Regions from separate parts of the Priestia flexa genome, predicted to be linked through region 2. Evidence: riboswitches for the same ligand, from Rfam matches in the RefSeq annotation. Region 2 holds a riboswitch; each other region holds the start of a gene.

Region 1 (3,170 bases), 1.4 Mb from region 2:
TCCGAACGGTCCAAAAAGCGTAAATACAATGTTCGTTAACGTTATTGCTCCATTTGCTGCATTGGCATGACTAACAGATCCTAAATATGCCAGCATAAGATAAATAATAGCTAGCAACGTTCCTGCAATTACTCCTGCACGAATAGATGATGACATAATACTTTTCGTACTAGTCATTCCTTTTTGCTTCAAAGCCATTGCAATGACAATTCCAAAGTTTAGCGCAGCAATTGTATCCATGGTCGCATAACCATCGGTAAATCCAGTAGCAAATGCTTTTGTCACATAGTTACCTGCAGGTTGACCAGCCGGCTCAAAAGGATAAGAAAGGGCACGAATAAAAATAAGTGAAATAAGAACTAATAAAACTGGCGTTAATACTTTCCCAAAGCGGTCAACAAGCTTTGAAGGCTTTAAAGCTAACCAGTAAGCAAGTGCAAAATAACAAAACGTATATCCAAACAGCGCGGCTTTTACATTTACTCCTTCAGGTAAAAAAGGCTGTACGCCCATTTCAAATGCTAAGCTTCCTGCTCGTGGGATTCCTAAAAAAGGTCCAATTGCTAAGTAAATCATGACCGTAAATACAACGGCGAAAACTGGGTGGACTCGGTTTGCTAATGATTGAAGACCATTTGATTTTGCTACAGCAATGACACCCAGGATTGGTAGCCCCACAGCCGATAAAATGAAGCCTGTAACAGCTGGCCACAATTCACTTCCAGCAGACTGTCCTAAAAATGGAGGGAAAATTAAGTTTCCTGCTCCAAAAAATAATGAGAATAGCATTAAACTAATAAACAGTGTATCTTTTCTTGATAAAGCATTCATGTGAGTTCCTCCTAGATTGTTTGTACTGCTGATTTTTCTGTCTAATGTCAATATCACTTTCCACTCGAATCACTCCTTTTTATACACAAAAAAATCCCGTCCCTAAAAAGGGACGAGATATAATTCTCGCGTTACCACCCTCGTTCTGCTAAAAACAGCAGCACTCGCCAACGTACGTGTTCATACGTGTTCCTTCTAACGGTGGACGTCCGAATATACTTACTATAAAGCTTCAGCATATTTTCTCAGAGATGATTTTCAGCTAGGAACTGTACGCTAACTTTCAGCAAACGTTAGCTCTCTGGGGAACAGTTTTCATAACCTACTCGTTCTCTTCAACGAATTTATAAGGTGTTTTAATTGAATAAAAATATTCTAACAAAACTTTTCAGATTTGTATACAAAAATTAAAATATTTTATCAATTATTTTTTTTCCCATTAATAGTCAGTCTATAAAATGAAACTTCTAGCTAATTCGTTCGTATATACTACTACATTACTTAATAGGAGGCTCTTATACATGAGCGGAAATGTACGTGTTATGAAATGGCTAACGGCTGGGTATGAAGCATTTTTAGGTATTCCTCTAATTGGTGGTGCATTCATCATAAGCTTTTCATGGGGACCTTTAGTATTTGCTTTTTTCCTACATGCAATTGCTCTATTTTTATCTCATAAAGAAGGTCGTTCAGCTTACGGAAATATTTTGGGTATGGTGACATCATTTGTCGGCGTAATCCCAGTTGTGGGAATGGTTATGCATATTATTACCGCTATTGTTATTGCATTTGAAGCAGCAAAAAGATAAATAACCGCTTGCATTTTTTCCTAATGATGGTAGAATGAAGTCGTCAATTAAATGATTTTCTACTAGGGGTGTCTGATTACACAGACTGAGAGAAGAGTTATTGTGCTCTTTAACCCTTTGAACCTGATTTGGGTTATACCAACGTAGGGAAGTAGTCTTGAAAGAACGGTGTTTTATGCTGTTTTCTTTTTTGTCTATTCCATCGGGCTCTTACATAGAGCCCGATTTTTTTGTTCGGTATAGCTTATTTTCTCAAAATCTACTAGCATAATGGAGGAATAAGTATGTCTAAAGAACAAGTAATCATTTCAATGCAACAGCCGTTTCCAAACAGTAAAAAAGTATACGTGCAAGGGACTCGAAGTGATATTCAAGTACCGATGCGCGAAATCCACCTTTCCCCCACTGTAAACGACCGCGGTGAAGAGCAAAACACCCCCGTTCGCGTTTACGATACAAGCGGCGTATACACCGATCCAGCCTATAGTGTAGATTTAGAAAAAGGACTGCCACCTTTACGCAAACCATGGATTGCAGAACGAAACGATACTTTTTCCTATGCTGGCCGTACCGTTCAAGCAAGAGATAACGGCTATAAAGAAGGCGATCAACGGAACGAAACGAAAAGCTTTCCCCTTATTAATTATTCACCACAAAAAGCAAAGGATGACAGAAACGTCACCCAAATGCATTATGCAAAAAAAGGAATTATCACTCCTGAAATGGAATTTATCGCAATTCGTGAGCAAATGAGTGCAGAAACGATTCGTGAAGAAGTTGCAGCAGGGCGTGCAATCATTCCCTGCAATATTAACCATCCAGAAGTTGAACCAATGATTATTGGAACAAAGTTTCACGTGAAAATTAATGCAAATATCGGAAACTCTGCTGTTCATTCATCAATTGAAGATGAAGTTGAAAAGATGACGTGGGCTACAAGGTGGGGAGCAGATACAATTATGGATCTTTCAACTGGTAAAGACATTCATAAGACGCGCGAATGGATTATTCGAAATTCACCCGTTCCTGTTGGCACTGTCCCAATCTATCAAGCTTTAGAGAAAGTTAATGGCATAGCAGAAGACCTATCTTGGGAGGTTTATCGTGATACACTCATTGAACAAGCAGAACAAGGAGTTGATTACTTTACAATTCATGCAGGCGTACTGTTGCGCTATATTCCACTAACTGCTACGCGAACAACCGGTATTGTCTCACGGGGTGGTTCCATTTTGGCTCAATGGTGCTTAGCACATCACCAAGAAAACTTTTTGTATACACACTTTGAAGAGATTTGCGAAATTTGTAAGCAATATGATATCTCAATCTCACTGGGAGATGGCCTGCGCCCTGGTTCAATTGCTGATGCGAACGACGAAGCTCAATTTGCAGAGCTTGATACGCTTGGCGAATTAACAACAATTGCGTGGAAGCATGATGTTCAAGTAATGATTGAGGGTCCTGGACATGTGCCAATGCATCTGATTAAAGAGAACGTTGACCGACAAATGGAAGTTTGCCACGAAGCAC
Region 2 (3,170 bases):
GATCCTCTATGGGAGTTTTGTTTTGAAGGTGAGCCAATATTTGTTGTCTGTAATACGCCTGTACATGAATTACGAAAAAGCCGAAAGAGCAGCAGTTTCATGATTACATTTCAGCCTAGATGGGTGTTTGAGGGAATGACTCCTCATACAAAAATGGGACAGCAAGTTCAAAAAACGGTTCGGAATCGACTTGAAGATTACGACAAAGTTGAAGCGCATCCTCATCTAGGATGGTATGGAGATCAAGAAAATCATGAATGGAAGCAGTATTTCTTGCGAGATGTTAACAACTCGTTCCCAACAGAATGTCCATTCAAGCTAAAAAGGAGTGAAAGAGATGGAGTTAAAAAAAGCCTTTATTAAAAAAGGAATTGGCGGTGGTCTTGAAGAAGTTATACATGAACTACTTCCAAAACATACCGGTTATGTAGAGGTTCAACATGATGTTGCAGGGCAGGAACACCCAAGTCATACTCACCCTACCGACGAGATTCTTCATATTATTAAAGGATCTATTTATTTTACAGTTGAGGGAGAAACAACTCGGTGCGAAGCGGGAGATCGTATTTATTTACCAAAACACACAAAGCATGCGTCAAAAGCTGATGTGAATGGTTGTACGTATGTAATCTCCATTTTAAAATTTTGATGAAAGAAGTTGATGACTGGAATGATTCAATCAAACCCTGTTTTAATCATAATAGATGTACAAAAAGGTTTTGAACAAGATGCTTGGGGAACTCGTAATAATATTCATGCAGAAGATAATATGCTCACTCTTTTACAAGCTTGGAGGAGACAGCAGTTTCCGGTTATTCATGTCCAGCATGCTTCAAAAAGCGAAACATCTCCTCTTTTTCCAGGGACGGAAGGGTTCCGTTTCAAAGAAGGTTTCGGTCCTGTTGGTGATGAATACTTAATTCGAAAGCATAAAAATAGCTGTTTTATAGGAACAGAACTGGATAACTATCTAAAGGAAAACGGATACGATACGCTTATACTAGTAGGTTTAACAACGAACCATTGCGTCTCTACAACGGCACGCATGGCAGGAAACTTAGGTTATCGCACTTACGTCATCCACGATGCAACTGCGTGTTTCAATCTGTTATCATATGACGGTGAAACAACTTTTGCAGCAGAAGATGTTCATCGCTTAAGCTTATCATCTCTTCACAATGAATTTGCAACGGTTACTTCAACATCCGAAGCCCTACGCGTACTGCAATCCTATCAATATATAAAATGAGGCCTGATGCTTTTGCATCAGTTTTTTTTGTGTAGATTATTCTGACAAAAACAAGTACAATAGAAACATCATTTTGAAAAAGGAGCACGATACATCATGACAGTAATTAGAAAAGCTTTAGCAGAAGACTTACCTACAATGGTGGCTATTTATAATCAGTCAGTACGCCAAAGCGCAGCAACATTTGACTTAACTCCTGTAACAATTGGGCAACGTAAAAGCTGGTTTGAATCTCACGACCAAAGTCAACTGTTTCCACTGCTTGTTGCTGAACGAAATGGTGAAGTAGCTGGATACGCATCTTTGTCTTCCTACCGTGATAAAGAAGCATATATTCGAACAGTTGAACTCTCCGTTTATGTAGATGAAGCTCACCAAGGATTTGGAATTGGTAAAAGGTTAATGGAAGCTATTCTAGTACAAGCAAAAGAGTTAAATCATCACGTTGTTATTTCTGGTATTACAAAAGGAAACGATAAAAGTATTAAAATGCATGAACAGTTTGGATTTACCTTTTGTGGGGAATTTAAAGAAGTAGGATGGAAGTTCAATCAATGGCAAGATGTTCTGTTTTATCAACTGATTCTTTAAGTGAAATTAAATAGTATCTTGTTTGAGAATTATGTTATAATAGAAAGCGTTCTAATAATACATATCAACGTACCACAGGGGGAGCCTGAATGGCTGAGAGTGAACCAATTGTTCTGACCCTTTGAACCTGTTAGTTAATGCTAGCGTAGGGAGTGTGGAGCGTGCAGCTTGTGCTGCCTCCTGTGTTTGTCGTTGAATACTAATGATTTTACAACAGGAGTGAAAAGACGATGAACAAAGGAATGTCTTTACAAGCGAAAATTGAAGTGGCAATCTTTGCAGCTCTAGCAATGATAATTGATATATTGCCATCAATTACAATTGCACCTGCCGTGTCCATATCATTTTCCATGGTACCAATCTTCATTATTTGCTTTCGATGGGGATTTAAATCAGGCGTGGTAGCTGGATTTTTGTGGGGATTGCTACAAGTTGTCACGGGTACTGCTTATGTATTAACACCTCTACAAGCATTTATCGAATATTTTATTGCATTTGCATTCATTGGTCTAGCAGGGCTATTGTCTGGTGCTATTAAGCAGAACTTAGCTACTAACAATCGAACAAAAGCATTTACATTTATTATTTTAGCAATTGTTATCGGCAGCGTTGCTCGCTATTTTTGGCACTTTGTTGCAGGGATTATTTTTTGGGGCTCTTATGCACCAAAAGGAGTATCTGCATTATGGTATTCATTTACGATGAATGGACTAGCAATGGTGGGATCCATGATTGCTTGCCTAATCATTTTAGCCGTATTAATTCCGTCTGCTGCAAGAGTGGTATTAAATCGCGCATCATAAATAAAAGGAATGAAACCTATAGGAGTAACATCCTATAGGTTTTTTGCGTTTTTAAACCAATTTACATGTTTTCAGTGTTTTTGTTCTTTTTATGAAAGGGTTGAGGGTTTTTTTGTAGAATGGTATACTAGGTCTGTTTGTTGGAAGAATATACATACCATTTTTTGTAGGAAGGAATCATGTTAATGAACAAACGTAATCTCCTTTACATGACGATTGCAACATCCCTTTTACTCGCAGGATGTCAGCAAAAAGCTCAAAAAGCAACTGAAGTCGATACGGACTTGATGATTGCAGGAGAGATAGAAAGTCATGATCAAGAAGCAAAGAAAGATGTTGTTGAAAACCAGTACAGATATGATATTTCAGATACAATAGATGAAAAAATAATCTCGCAGTTTATGAATAGCTACTTCAAGGCTTTACATGATGGAATCCTTCATAAATCAGCTAAGTCAATTCAGACATATATAATAGAAGATAGTGAGTTTTATAAACAGCAAGTAATGAAAATTGATAATTTTTCG
Region 3 (3,170 bases), 1.0 Mb from region 2:
ATTTTCCTTCTGCTAGCTGATCCATTAGATCAATGCACCAAATCGCAAGCTCACCAAATTCAGCTGAGCTGTACATGTGAATCCACTCACTATAAAGCTCATGAGCTGCTCCAGGCTGAGTGGAAAGCTCTTTGCCAATTTCCCAATAGCTCCACATGCACGGGAGCAGTGCGGCAACAAGCTCAGCTAGCGTTCCGTTTTGAGAAACGTGAAGCATATAGTGCGTGTAAGCAAGCGTTGTTGGCGCGGGCTCTGCTGTTTCTAGTTCTTCAGGAGTAATTAAAAAACGTTTTGCATATTGTCTATGTAGCTCCATCTCTTCGTTGATTGTTGAATGTAATAACGCTGCAAATTTCCCCATCGTTTGAACATCTGTTGCTTTTACTGCTCCAAGTGCAAATAGCTTCGCATAATCAATTAAATACACGTAATCTTGTACCATATAAAAGCGAAACTTCTCTTGCTCTAACGTCCCTTCTCCCATCCCCTTTACAAAGGGATGCTCATGCGTTTGCTTCCAAATAGGCTTTACTTTTTCATATAAACGTTCACTGAATCTCATTAGGCACTCTCCTTTTTTGTATGTAGCCACTCATAAATAAACTGAACCATCACTTTCGTGTAATCGAGTAATTGATCAACGGACAGCTTTTCATTAACAGCGTGTGCTTCCGTTAATTCGCCTGGGCCATAAATAGCTGTAGCTATACCTGCATCAGCTAGCCAGCCACCGTCCGTAACCGTTGGAGAGACGTTGACTTTCGCTTCTTTCATTGTCACTTCTCTATGAGCACTGACTAACGAGTGAACTGCTGGGTGATTTCTATCTACTTCAAATGCAGGGAAAATTTCACCTCTATCTTCAATCATTGATGTTCCTCCCCACTTAAACGTTGGGAGATTTTCTCTTAGCCACCGATCTGCTTTTGCAACCTGTAACAGATGGTCTTCTACTTCTTTCGCTACTTCTTCATACGATTCATTTGGATAATAATGAACGGTCACCCACAGCCTGCACTCATCTGCGATAAACGCTGCGTGGCGACCACCTTCAATAACCGCTGGATTGATTGTATTTGTTCCAGGCGGAAAGCCAGGGTAGCTTTTGACAACAGCCCAGTGGCGCTCTAACTCTTGTAGTGCACCAATTAATTTCGTCATTTTTTCAATTGCACTGGCTCCCAACAAACCGCCGCCGGCATGAATCATTTGTCTTCTTGTGGCATCATGATATGTTTGCTTACTTTTCACAGTTATCCACCCGGTAATGACTCCACCTTGACCTTGGATTTGCAAATCACTTGTATCAACCACAACCGCAAAGTCTGCGCTATATCCTCGCTTGCAGCATTCAAGGGTACCTGCTTCTCCAACCTCTTCACCGATAACTGACTGAAACACTAAATCACCAGGAAACTCCACTCCAGCTTCACGTAGAAGCTTAATAGCAAACAGCGCACCAGCGAGTCCGCCTTTCATATCGGCAGCGCCTCTCCCCGTAATAAATTCTTCACCGCACCTCGCTTGAAACGGATCAGCATTCCATCCTTCGTCTTCGTTAACAGCTGCAACATCAATATGTCCATTAATAATTAAGCTCTGGTACCCACTTCGATTTGTTCCCTTTAATGTTCCAACAACGTTAGGATCATTTGGATACACGTCCCACATATCTGTTTCAAAACCATAGCTTTCCAACAGCCGCGCAATATAGCTCTGCGCTTCTTTTGTATTACGTGCAGGTGGTGCTGGTGTTTTGTAAGATATGAGCTTGGTCAAAAGTTCAATAAGCTCATCTCGTTTGTCATCTACTTGCTTTACTACATCCGTAATATTCATGCCAATTCCCTCCTTCTAAACCACATAAAAAAGCGCTTCTTTTCATAGAAAAGAAGCGCTTGAATATACACATGTATCCCTCTTACATCACGTAAAAGTCATAGATGTAGCACACAATACCTCTTTCCTACGCTAGTATTACCTAGTTCAGGTTATAAGGGTTAAGACAAGCGTCTCTCTCAGCTTTGAAAAGCACCCCTAGTGGTTTGATAATGACTATTTTTTTGTAAAACTATCTGATTATTACCTCTATTAGTTGTACCACACTACCTTATATAGTTCAATACAATTTGCAGAATTCTAATTTGACCTTCAAAGCCACAATAGCGTTATGTTTAATTCTATCGGATGCCTACTAAGTATAGAAGACTAGGGACGAGCTATTCAGCTTAAAATCCCTCCTTTTCTATACTTACTTCTTTTGACAAGTTGGACAGTAATACAACCGCCTCATATTCCGTTCCCAAAAATACACTTAGAACCATAGAAAGTGGAGCTAATGCTAGCTCCACTTTTTTAATGACTTACCTGTTCAATTACTTCTTGCAACGACTTCTCTTTCATAGAGGCAATGCGTAAGTGATACGTTTCAAACGTCAAATGTGCAGAGAGACGATTCGGCACAATTACACATTGTAAACCCGCAGCAATCGCAGCTTTTGCACCGTTGGCTGAGTCTTCAAAAGCAATGGCTTCAGAAGGTTTTACGCCTAACTTTTCAACTGTTTGCTTATAAAGAGCTGGATCTGGCTTAACTTTTTCCACGTCGCCACGCGTTTGCATCACTTCGAAATGACCAAGGAGATCTAATTCCTTTAAAAACGACGTAACCCATGCACGGTCTGAACTGCTAGCTAAACCAATTTTCAGTCCTAATTCTTTCGCTTCTTTTAAATACTCAAGAACGCCTTCACGAGCTGCAAGCTGCTTCATTTTTTCTTGGTGACGCTTTAATGACTCTTTTGCAATTTCTTCCTTCGTTAATTCACGACCAAACTGCTCATATAAAAAGTCGTAAAGCGCTTTAGTATCCGTTCCTATATAAGACGCAAACTCTTCAATTTTCAAATGTACGCCACGAGGTTCTAGCATATCGCAGTATACTTCATACCAAACTGATTCTGTATCTACAATTAATCCATCAAAGTCAAACACAATTGCTTTAATCATCTTTCATACCGCCTTTATATCTCAATTCTAGTTAATATCCTATCACGTTCTTATGAGTAGAGCTACAAATGTATATTTCAGCTAGCACATCGACATATGGATATCATTTACATTTTTCTATTTCTTTACGCTCAACTTTTCTATTTCAGTTGATGAGCAAA
Region 4 (3,170 bases), 220 kb from region 2:
GTGACGCTCATTATTGCACCGTGGAACTACCCGTTTCAACTAGCTATTTCACCATTAATTGGCGCTATTGCAGCGGGCAATACAGCAATTATTAAGCCGTCGGAACTGACGCCTAATGTTTCAAGGGTAATGGAAGAATTGCTTGCCAAAACGTTTGACCCTTCGTTTGTTACAGTTATAGAAGGAGCTGTGGAAACGACTCAAATCTTATTGAAGCAACCGCTGGATTATATTTTCTTTACAGGAAGCGTCAATGTTGGAAAAGTCATTATGCAAGAAGCAGGAAAGCAGCTCATTCCAGTCACGTTAGAGCTAGGAGGTAAGAGCCCTTGTATTGTGCATAGAGATGCAAATGTTGAACTTGCGGCTAAGCGCATCATGTTTGGTAAAAGTATGAATGCTGGTCAAACATGCGTTGCTCCAGACTACTTGTTAGTTCATAAAGACGTAAAGGTTCAGCTTATTGCACAGCTACAGAAAGCCGTAACGCAGTTTTATGGCGAAGATGCACTCACAAGCGGGCGTTATGGCAGAATTGTCAGTGAGAGACACTTCGATCGTTTAATTGAGTTTTTACAAGATGGAAAAGCTGTAATTGGCGGTAATTATAATGAAGAAACGCTCCAGATTGCTCCAACCGTCTTAGACGAAGTAAAATGGGATTCAAGCGTTATGCAAGACGAAATTTTCGGTCCAATTTTACCTCTTATTGAATATGAAAGTGTAGATGAGGTCGTAAGTGCAGTTCATCAAAAAGCAAAGCCGCTAGCTCTATATTTGTTTTCAGAAAGTGAAGAGGTTCAGCAGCAAATTATTAACACGGTTTCATTTGGGGGAGGGTGCATTAACGATACGATTATGCACCTGGCAACGCCGCACCTGCCATTTGGAGGAGTTGGAGAGAGTGGAATCGGTCAATATCACGGTGAGGCAAGCTTTAAAACGTTTTCACACTTTAAAAGCGTGCTGAAGCAAACAACAAAGTTTGATTTTGCCTTTAAGTATCCGTCTGATAACCAAAGTCTAAAAACGATTAAAAAGTTTTTGAAATAACGTCAAACGAAAGGGCTTCTTTATAAGAAGCCCTGTTTGTTATGAGTGCACGATGGTTTGAGATAGAGGCCATTGCTCTTGTTTGTAGGCCATGTCCCAAAATAGATACTCAAGTTCGCAACTTTTGATAAAATGCTCTTTCATACGTCTACGTTCCTCAGCTGAAGCTTTTTCTGCTAACTCATCTAATTTGTCACAAAACCATTTTGTCGTTTCTTTCATTTCTCCATTGGTATAAAAGGAAATCCATTCGTAAAAAGGGTGATCCGGTGTTAAGTTCACTTCGCTTGCAATGCGCTCGCCAATTTCAACGTATGTCCATGGACATGGCAGTAGCACAGCAATAATTTCACCTAGTGTCCCTGTATGTGCGACCGTCATCATGTGACTAATATAATGATTTGCTGTTGGTGCTAAGGGCTGATGCTTCATATCTTCATAACGAATGCCAGCTACTTTACAAAAATTATTATGAGGATGGACTTCACTATGTAAAACAATTGAAATACCGTTATTAAACACTTCCATTTCATCACGGGTACTACATTTTGTTAACGCCGCACCGTATATGCGAACAAAAGCAGTTAAATATTCATAATCCTGTGACACATAATGAATTAAAGCTTCTTTTGGAACTTTTCCTTCCTTAATACCTGCAACAAATGGATGTTGCAAGATGGCATCGTAAATGTAAGCTGCTTCTTTGCGTAATTGAGCTGAAAATGACAATTGATATTCCTCCCTAATTGAATCCACAAGGAACGCACTTATAAACGTAGGCAATAACAAAAAAACACCCCATTATATGGAGTGGTAAAGACAGTTGTTGGTGTATTACACGACAACGCCGTACCACTTTCCTACGCTGGTATAAGCCAGATCAGGTTCAAAGGGATCAAGATTCCTTGTCTCAGCCAAACGGCACCCCTAGTGGATTCTTTCATTTTATTCTTATTCAATTTAACATAAAAAAAAGAATTATACAAAAGTTTAGAAAGAATGGTTCAAAAGTAACGGAAAGTAGTAGTTTGAATAGTGATATTTTTTAAAAAATAAACGAGATAAATTACCTATGAAACTAGTAACTAAACGATTGAAGTAGTTAATGAAAAAATGAGAAAATTGTCACGAATCTTGTCGGAATGTGCAAAGGCTGTGCTATCATGCTATAATAATTGTAAGCTCGTTACGTTTAAACAAGCTCAATTAAAGAATTAAGCTACAAATTGAAGAGGTATTTAGCTGAAGCTAAATGGCCTTTTCAGTTTGCCTAGTTTAATATAAATTAGTCCTGTCAATTTAGTAGGAATTATATTTTTTAAGGAGGTTGTTTAATGAATCTATCAGCATGGGATTTATTTGTGGATCTTGGTTTCATCTCACTGTTATTAGTGGCTGGTACCATTATTCGAGCAAAGGTCAGGTGGGTACAAAACTTATTTTTACCTGCGAGTATTATTGCCGGAATATTGGGTTTAGCATTAGGGCCAAACGGTATTGGCCTCATTCCATTCACTGATCAAATTGGAACTTATCCAGGTATTCTAATCGCGGTTATTTTTGGTGCAATTCCAATTGCAACTCAAAGTGTAAAGTTTAAAGAAATAGCGGGTCGCGTAGGTAGTATGTGGTCGTATTCTCAAATGATTATGCTAGCAATGTGGGGCGTCGGTTTACTATTTTCATTGCTGCTATTAAATAACGTTTGGGGAGATTTAAACTTAGGATTTGGCTTGTTATTAGCAGCAGGATTTATCGGTGGACATGGAACAGCGGCTGCTGTCGGAGACGCGTTTGCAAAGCAAGGATGGGAAGAAGGGTTATCGCTAGCGATGACATCAGCAACAATTGGTGTTATTTGCTCAATCGTAGTAGGGTTGGCGTTCATTAAATATTATTCGAAAAAAGGTGAAACAAATTATCTTGCAAGATTTGAAGACTTACCACGAGAATTAAGAACAGGATTAATCCCCCCTGAAAAGCGCACTTCTACAAAAATGGATACGGTATCATCGATTGCTGTTGATCCACTTGTCTTACATGTGGCTTTAGTGACAATTATCGCATTAGGTGGCTACTATTTAAGTGAGCTAGGTCAAACGTTGTTGCCTTCAGTA

What was found. A riboswitch is a leader RNA that binds a small molecule or an ion and turns the genes downstream of it on or off. The one in region 2 is predicted to bind thiamine pyrophosphate.
Region 1: it holds a riboswitch for thiamine pyrophosphate, as region 2 does, so the genes downstream of both, thiC (phosphomethylpyrimidine synthase ThiC) here and thiT (energy-coupled thiamine transporter ThiT) in region 2, are expected to answer to the same signal.
Region 3: it holds a riboswitch for thiamine pyrophosphate, as region 2 does, so the genes downstream of both, LZP85_RS03215 (acetylornithine deacetylase) here and thiT (energy-coupled thiamine transporter ThiT) in region 2, are expected to answer to the same signal.
Region 4: it holds a riboswitch for thiamine pyrophosphate, as region 2 does, so the genes downstream of both, tenA (thiaminase II) here and thiT (energy-coupled thiamine transporter ThiT) in region 2, are expected to answer to the same signal.

The regions. Positions count from the first base shown of each region.
Region 1 is NZ_CP090431.1:269,707-272,876, reverse strand. Features, by position in the region: gene brnQ (branched-chain amino acid transport system II carrier protein) at 1-831, opposite strand, end outside; T-box leader at 937-1,179, opposite strand; gene LZP85_RS01465 (hypothetical protein) at 1,353-1,640, shown strand; TPP riboswitch at 1,695-1,807, shown strand; gene thiC (phosphomethylpyrimidine synthase ThiC) at 1,925-3,170, shown strand, end outside.
Region 2 is NZ_CP090431.1:1,652,152-1,655,321, forward strand. Features, by position in the region: gene LZP85_RS08360 (YqcI/YcgG family protein) at 1-363, shown strand, start outside; gene LZP85_RS08365 (cupin domain-containing protein) at 338-649, shown strand; gene LZP85_RS08370 (cysteine hydrolase family protein) at 671-1,249, shown strand; gene LZP85_RS08375 (GNAT family N-acetyltransferase) at 1,346-1,840, shown strand; TPP riboswitch at 1,908-2,010, shown strand; gene thiT (energy-coupled thiamine transporter ThiT) at 2,071-2,643, shown strand; gene LZP85_RS08385 (TcaA NTF2-like domain-containing protein) at 2,829-3,170, shown strand, end outside.
Region 3 is NZ_CP090431.1:629,957-633,126, reverse strand. Features, by position in the region: gene tenA (thiaminase II) at 1-562, opposite strand, end outside; gene LZP85_RS03215 (acetylornithine deacetylase) at 562-1,839, opposite strand; TPP riboswitch at 1,947-2,049, opposite strand; gene LZP85_RS03210 (HAD family hydrolase) at 2,356-3,009, opposite strand.
Region 4 is NZ_CP090431.1:1,431,845-1,435,014, forward strand. Features, by position in the region: gene LZP85_RS07260 (aldehyde dehydrogenase) at 1-1,053, shown strand, start outside; gene tenA (thiaminase II) at 1,093-1,782, opposite strand; TPP riboswitch at 1,894-1,992, opposite strand; gene LZP85_RS07270 (sodium/glutamate symporter) at 2,388-3,170, shown strand, end outside.